DNA from 3 places in the Pseudomonas sp. MF08817 genome. Region 3 is predicted to be linked to each of the others. Evidence: predicted binding sites of a transcription regulator. Region 3 holds the regulator's gene; each other region holds the start of a gene.
The links. Region 3 encodes FliA, which starts transcription of late flagellar genes. Its sites were predicted from a motif close to CTAAAGTTTNNNNNNNNNNNGCCGNTAA; they were not measured.

Region 1: a site for FliA is predicted at 884-911, ahead of flgM (flagellar biosynthesis anti-sigma factor FlgM). Genes of this name have one in related genera too.
Region 2: a site for FliA is predicted at 1,257-1,284, ahead of motA (flagellar motor stator protein MotA). Genes of this name have one in related genera too.

The regions. Positions count from the first base shown of each region.
Region 1 is NZ_JCBCUY010000007.1:74,914-77,179, reverse strand. It holds gene AC19YR_RS06280 (flagella synthesis protein FlgN) at 6-473, opposite strand; gene flgM (flagellar biosynthesis anti-sigma factor FlgM) at 522-845, opposite strand; gene flgA (flagellar basal body P-ring formation chaperone FlgA) at 996-1,757, opposite strand; gene AC19YR_RS06265 (chemotaxis protein CheV) at 1,843-2,266, shown strand, end outside.
Region 2 is NZ_JCBCUY010000020.1:45,321-47,586, forward strand. It holds gene motB (flagellar motor protein MotB) at 1-334, opposite strand, end outside; gene motA (flagellar motor stator protein MotA) at 338-1,189, opposite strand; gene AC19YR_RS14095 (HDOD domain-containing protein) at 1,355-2,266, shown strand, end outside.
Region 3 is NZ_JCBCUY010000014.1:35,537-37,802, reverse strand. It holds gene AC19YR_RS10675 (protein phosphatase CheZ) at 1-50, opposite strand, end outside; gene AC19YR_RS10670 (chemotaxis response regulator CheY) at 81-452, opposite strand; gene fliA (RNA polymerase sigma factor FliA) at 620-1,360, opposite strand; gene fleN (flagellar synthesis regulator FleN) at 1,357-2,187, opposite strand.

The DNA of each region.
Region 1 (2,266 bases), on a different contig from region 3:
AGGGCTCAAGCCTGACTGAGCGGGCGTGGCTTCGCAAGCTTGGAGGTTGACCCGCGGGCATCGTAGAGCGAAGGCGGTTCGCCACCTGTGAGAATGCGCAACTGGTGTGCGGTGGTGGCTTGTTGCAGTTGGATCGACTGGCCGTTCTGCTCGTTGATGGCGTGGCATTGGGCGAGTTTTTGGTTCAGGACTTCGCTTTGCGCCAGCAATTGCGGGCCAATGCTTGAGTGCTCGGCCAGTTGCGCGAGACCGTTGTGGTTGGCGGGCAGGTTGAGGCTGGCGAGGATTTCGCTGCGCTTGCGGCCATGCTGCTCCAGCAAAATGATTAACGCCTGTTTTTGCGCGAGGATTTCTTCGAGCAGCCGCATGTCGCGTCCGTGGAGGGCCAGGGACTCGGTTTGCAGCAACTCCAGCAACTGTTGAGCTGGAGCAAAGTCGTCGGTAATCAGTTGCAGTAAGTTGGTGTCGTGCATGACGGGCCTTGGGTTCTAAGCGTCCAAAAGCCTGGCGCAGGCCTTGGGCTAGCGCTGGGCTTCGAAATTGAGCAGCTTGCTGGCTACACGGTTGCTGTCGACTTTATAGCTGCCATCGGCAATCGCTTGCTTCAACTCGGCCACGCGGGCCTTATCGACGGCAGGCTGATCGCGCAGCTTGTCGGTGACCTTCTGCAACTGTTGAGCCTCATTGCTCAGGTGTACCGATTCCCCGCTTTTGCTGGCGGAGGGCTGTTGGGCGGCGGTAGTGACCGGCGCGGACTGCCCGGCATCACCGGTTTCTTTGTTGGCGCCGCTACGGGCGGTGGCCAATGAGGGGGAGCTGTTTAATCGGCTGAAATCGATGACCATGATGGAAAAAACCTCTGGGTATTTGGACGCTTGCCATGTTTTCGGCCATACCCGGAAAAACTTTAGGCTCAATTATCGGTAGACGAACGCGCCAGGGCCACGCGGCGTACTGGCACAGTCTAGGGAACGACTGAGGCAAGCGCCAGTGCTCTACAAGGCCACCTCGACCTGGCCCGGAGCGGTCACCCGTGCCTTGATGACCCGTTGGGAGTTGAGGTTCTTGACCCGGATCTGTTCGCTCATGCCGCCATTGGACAGGGCTTCCCCCGGCATCCGCACGCTGAGGGTGCCGCTGCGCGCCGAGATCACCACCTGGTCGCCCTTGCGCACCACTTCGGCCTGCTCCATGTGCACCAGGGTAATGACTTGGTCGTTGACCATTGGTCGGACAAGTTTTTGCCCGATCGCCTGATCGACGGAAGTCAGGTAACTCTGTGTTATCAGGCTGATATCACGCTCGCGTAGGGTGACGTCTTCGGGGCCGATGATGGCGGTGCGCTTGAGCGGCCGGGTGGTGGTCACGATCTCGCGAAACAGGCGTACTTGAGCGGGTACGAACACGGTCCAGGGCGCAGCGCCATCACAGCGCACGCGCACCGTGACACGGCCCAGGGGCACGGCGGGGCTCTCCAGGGTCGCTGTCAATTCCTTGTCGCACTGGGGCAGGCGCAGGCGCGGGTCGAGCTGGTTGACCTGGATCTCGTAGCGTCCTTCGGTCTGGCTGGTGGCCAGGTAGTCTTCCACGGTGAATTCAAGAAACCCTTGGGTGACGCCGATAAGCAGATCAGGCAAGGTGACCGAGTCGGCCAGGGCCGGGCCGCCGACGGCCAGGCAACACAGCGCCGACCAGGCGCACAGGCCTTTGCGGTAGGTTGAGGTCAGGCGTCGGGAAAATGTCGTTTTGGCGTTCATAAGAGTTAAAAAGCAAGCGCCGTGCCGTTTAGCAATGAACGGGCGTCGGATCTTTTCAAGTGTGTGGGTGTAGTGGGAGTCGGGCATGGCTGGTGTAATGGATTCGGTGAACCAGCGCACGCAACTGGTGGGGCAGAATCGCCTTGAGCTGTTGTTGTTCCGCTTGGACGGAACGCAGCTTTACGGGATCAACGTGTTCAAGGTTCGGGAGGTGCTGCAATGCCCCAAACTGACGGTGCTGCCTAAGTCCCATCCTGTCGTGTGCGGTGTCGCCAATATTCGCGGTGCGACCATTCCGATTCTGGACTTGGCGATGGCCACCGGGTCGGGCGGTTTGCAGGACCAAAGCAACCCCTTCGTGATAATCACGGAGTACAACACCAAGACCCAGGGTTTCCTGGTGCGCTCGGTGGAACGTATCGTCAACATGAACTGGGAGGAGATCCACCCGCCACCCAAGGGCACCGGGCGCGATCACTACCTGACCGCCGTTACCCGGGTCGATAACC
Region 2 (2,266 bases), on a different contig from region 3:
TGCCTTCGACCTGGTCGGTATCGACCGTGACCTTGTCCGGTTGCGGCTGGGACTTGACCTCGGGGTTGAGGGTGGTGTCCGGCGCCAGCTCCGGCGAGCCGCCCAGGTCGATGATGTAGGGCGTACCGCTTTCGGAAAAACCGATGGGGTCTTTGAAGTAACCGGCGATGGCGATCTTCTGTTCCGGCGTGGCGGTGGACAGCAGCCACAACACCAGGAAGAACGCCATCATCGCTGTCGCGAAGTCGGCGAAGGCGATTTTCCAGGCGCCCCCGTGGTGTCCGGCAGCGAAGCGCTTGACGCGCTTGATGATAATCGGCTGGTTGTTTTCCATGGCTTAGCGACCGCGAACCGCTTGTTCCAGCTCCGAGAAGCTCGGGCGATGCAGCGGGTAAAGCACCTTGCGCCCGAATTCCACCGCCAGGGACGGCGGCATGCCGGAAGCCGAAGCTACCAGGGAAGCCTTGATGGCTTCGTAGACGTTCAGCTCTTCCTTGGCGTCGTGGGCCAGGGACGTGGCCAGCGGACCGAAGAAACCGTAGGCCGCGAGAATACCGAAGAAGGTACCCACCAGCGCCGCACCGACGTGCATGCCGATGGCCGCCTGGTCACCCTCGCCCAGCGACGCCATGGTCACCACGATACCCAGTACCGCCGCGACGATACCGAAGCCCGGCATACCGTCGGCGATGCCGGTCACCGCATGGGAAGGATGCTCCAACTCTTCCTTCATGCTGAACAGCTCCATGTCGAACAAGCCTTCGAGCTCGTGCGGGGCCATGTTGCCCGAGGACATGATGCGCAGGTAATCGCAGACGTAGGCCGTCATGCGGTCGTCCTTGAGCACGGTGGGGTATTTGGCAAAGATCGGGCTGGCGGCGGCGTCTTCGATATCCGCCTCGATGGCCATCATGCCTTCGCGGCGGCTCTTGTTGAGGATCTCGTAGATCAGGCCCAGCACTTCAAGATAAAAAGCGTGGCTGAAACGCGAGCCAAACATGCCAAGGGACTTTTTAATGACATGCATCGTCATATGCCCAGGGTTTGCCTGCAAGAATGCACCGAAAGCCGCGCCCCCGATAATCAACACCTCGAAAGGTTGGATCAGGGCGGCGATCTTGCCGTGGGAAAGCACGTATCCGCCGAGCACGCTCGCGAACACGACGATGATGCCGATAATTTTAGCCATAGTAGGGAAGTACTTATTGAGTCGGGTTCAAGGTCATATTCGGAAGTTAATGAATCTCTTCTTCTGCTTATCGGCAAAACTGCGCCAGACTATAGCCAGTTCAGGCGAAAAGCCAATTTGGCCCGTTGCGGGCGCACTGCCAGTCAATAGTGATCGCGATCAACCATGACTAATGAAACGACAGTCCCAACTTCACGCCCCCACACGCTTGAAGGCTGGGTAAAGTTGCTCGATGCCGTGCGCCTGCCGGTGCCGCAGGCGAGCCATGACCGTGTGTGCAAGGCCATCGCCGACAGCCGCAGCTCCATGCGTGATATCGCCGAGCTGATGCAAGACAGCCCAGCCCTAGCCCTGAGCGTGATCCGCGAGGCCAACCAGCACACCCACGGCAGCATGACCGAGACTGCGGAAAACCTTGAAGTGGCCCTTAATCGCCTGGGCCTCAAGCGCACCGAGCAACTGCTGGCCCACCTCCCCGCCCGCCCTGAAAGCGAGATCCCCATCGCGCTGCGCCAGTTGCAGCTCATCAGCCAGCACGCCACCCAGCAGGCCAACGGCCTATTCGGCAGTCGCCTGGCGCGGCTGTGGCAAGACATTCATTGGGGTAGCCTGCTGTTCCTGTCGCCGCTGTGGCCATTGGCGCTGACCTACCCGCAACTGCTCGATGAGTGGGAATTGCGGGTGATCCGCCGCGGGCAATCGGCCCACAAGGTGGAAAAGGAACTGTTTGGTGTGCGCCTGCTGGTGCTGTGCCAGGCCCTGGTGGACCTGTGGCGGCTGCCGATCTGGGTGCAGCAGGGTTATCGCCTGCTGCTGAACGAACAGCGTTTGCTGGTCCAGGTCCTGCACATCGCCCGTGGCGCGGACAACCCGCTGCACCAGCAGCAACTGCTCGATGCCGACCCGACGCTACGCCGCTGGCTCAACCAACCGGCCAACACCGTGCTGCTGGCCAATGGCATTGCCCTGGCGGCGCAACAATCCTGGTCCTGCCCGCACCTGCTGCGCTGGCAATTCCTCACCAGCCTTTACCTGCAAACACCCATGGACGAGTTGCAGCAGCACATACACCAGCAA
Region 3 (2,266 bases):
TTTTTCAGAGTCGATTCAAAATCGCCCTGCGATGATTCGTTATGCTCCATAGCGCCCCCGTGGCGGACTGGCTTCGCGCATCAACCGATGCGTTCGAAGATTTTTTCAATCTTTTCTTTCAACGCCTGGGCCGTGAAGGGTTTGACTACATAGCCGTTCACCCCGGCCTGGGCTGCTTCGATGATCTGTTCGCGCTTGGCTTCAGCGGTGACCATCAACACCGGCAGGTGCTTGAGTTTTTCGTCGGCGCGCACATGGCGCAGCAAGTCGATACCGGTCATGCCAGGCATGTTCCAGTCCGTCACCAGAAAGTCGATGCTGCCGCTGTTGAGCACAGGGATGGCGGTAGTGCCGTCGTCTGCCTCGACCGTGTTGGTGAACCCAAGGTCACGCAACAGGTTTTTTATGATCCGCCGCATCGTTGAGAAGTCATCAACGATGAGGATTTTCATGTTCTTGTCCAATTCGACCTCCAAGCAGTCTTAAACGCATCCAGCACCTGGACACGCCATTTCATCAATCAGGCTGGGCACTCACCGGCGACATGGAGCAAAACGAGCCGAGACCGGTACGGCGCTACGCCGTACCGGCCCCGTTCGCAGAGCCCCCACACTGCCTGTCAGCGCGCTCGCCACTCCCCCAAACGCCCCCGCAAGCGGGCCGCGCACTGGCTGTGTAACTGGCTGACCCGCGACTCGCTGACCCCCAGGACCTCACCGATTTCCTTGAGGTTCAGCTCTTCGTCGTAGTACAGCGCCAAGACCAGTCGCTCACGCTCCGGCAAATTGGCAATCGCGTCCGCCAGCGCAGCCTGGAAGCGCTCGTCTTCCAGGTCGCGCGACGGCTCCAGATGAGCACTCGCGCCATCCTCGTGCAGCCCTTCATGCTCGCCGTCCTGCAAGAGGTCGTCGAAGCTGAACAGGCGACTGCCCAAGGTGTCGTTCAAAATCCCGTAATAATCATCGAGGCTCAATTGGAGTTCGGCCGCAACCTCGTGATCTTTAGCGTCACGACCGGTTTTAGCTTCAATTGAGCGAATGGCATCACTGACCATCCGGGTGTTGCGGTGTACCGAACGGGGGGCCCAGTCGCCTTTACGCACCTCATCGAGCATCGCGCCGCGGATACGAATCCCCGCGTAGGTCTCGAAGCTGGCGCCCTTGCTGGCGTCGTACTTGGTCGAGACTTCAAGCAAACCGATCATCCCGGCCTGGATCAGGTCTTCGACCTGGACGCTGGCGGGCAGGCGTGCCAGCAGGTGGTAAGCAATGCGCTTGACCAAGGGCGCGTAGCGCTCGATCAATTCGTATTGGCTGTCACGCGCCGACTTCTTGTAAAGGTTGTAGCCGCTGGCTGTCATAGCACAGGTCCCGCCGTTTGATGCACAAGCCGCTCGACAAAAAACTCCAGATGCCCGCGCGGGTTAGCGGGCAGTGGCCAGGTATCGACCTTCTGGGCGATGGCTTTGAACGCCAGTGCGCACTTGGAACGAGGGAACGCTTCGTAGACTGCACGCTGCTTTTGCACAGCCTTGCGTACGCACTCGTCGTAGGGAACCGCACCGACGTATTGTAAGGCGACGTCCAGGAAGCGATCAGTGACCTTGGTCAACTTAGCGAACAGGTTGCGCCCTTCCTGCGGGCTCTGGGCCATGTTGGCCAGTACGCGGAAGCGGTTCATGCCGTAGTCGCGGTTGAGCAGTTTGATAAGGGCGTAGGCGTCGGTGATGGAGGTGGGTTCGTCGCACACCACCAGCAGCACTTCCTGGGCCGCGCGCACGAAACTGACCACCGACTCGCCGATCCCGGCGGCCGTGTCGATCACCAGCACGTCGAGGTTGTCGCCGATGTCGCTGAACGCCTGGATCAGGCCGGCATGCTGGGCCGGGCTCAGGTGCACCATGCTCTGGGTGCCCGAGGCTGCCGGCACGATGCGGATCCCGCCGGGGCCCTGGAGCAGCACGTCGCGCAGCTCACAGCGCCCCTCGATCACATCGGCCAGGGTGTGTTTGGGGGTCAGCCCCAGTAACACGTCGACGTTCGCCAGACCCAGGTCGGCGTCCAGCAGCATGACGCGTCGGCCAAGCTCCGCCAGAGCCAGGGACAAGTTCACTGACACGTTAGTCTTCCCGACGCCACCTTTGCCGCCGGTCACCGCGATCACCTGTACGGGATGCATGCTGCCCATGTTCTTTCTATACCTTGTCTTACTTAGACGGAGGCCACATAACTGGCTGCGCGTTCACCGTTGGAACAATGCGTGGCAG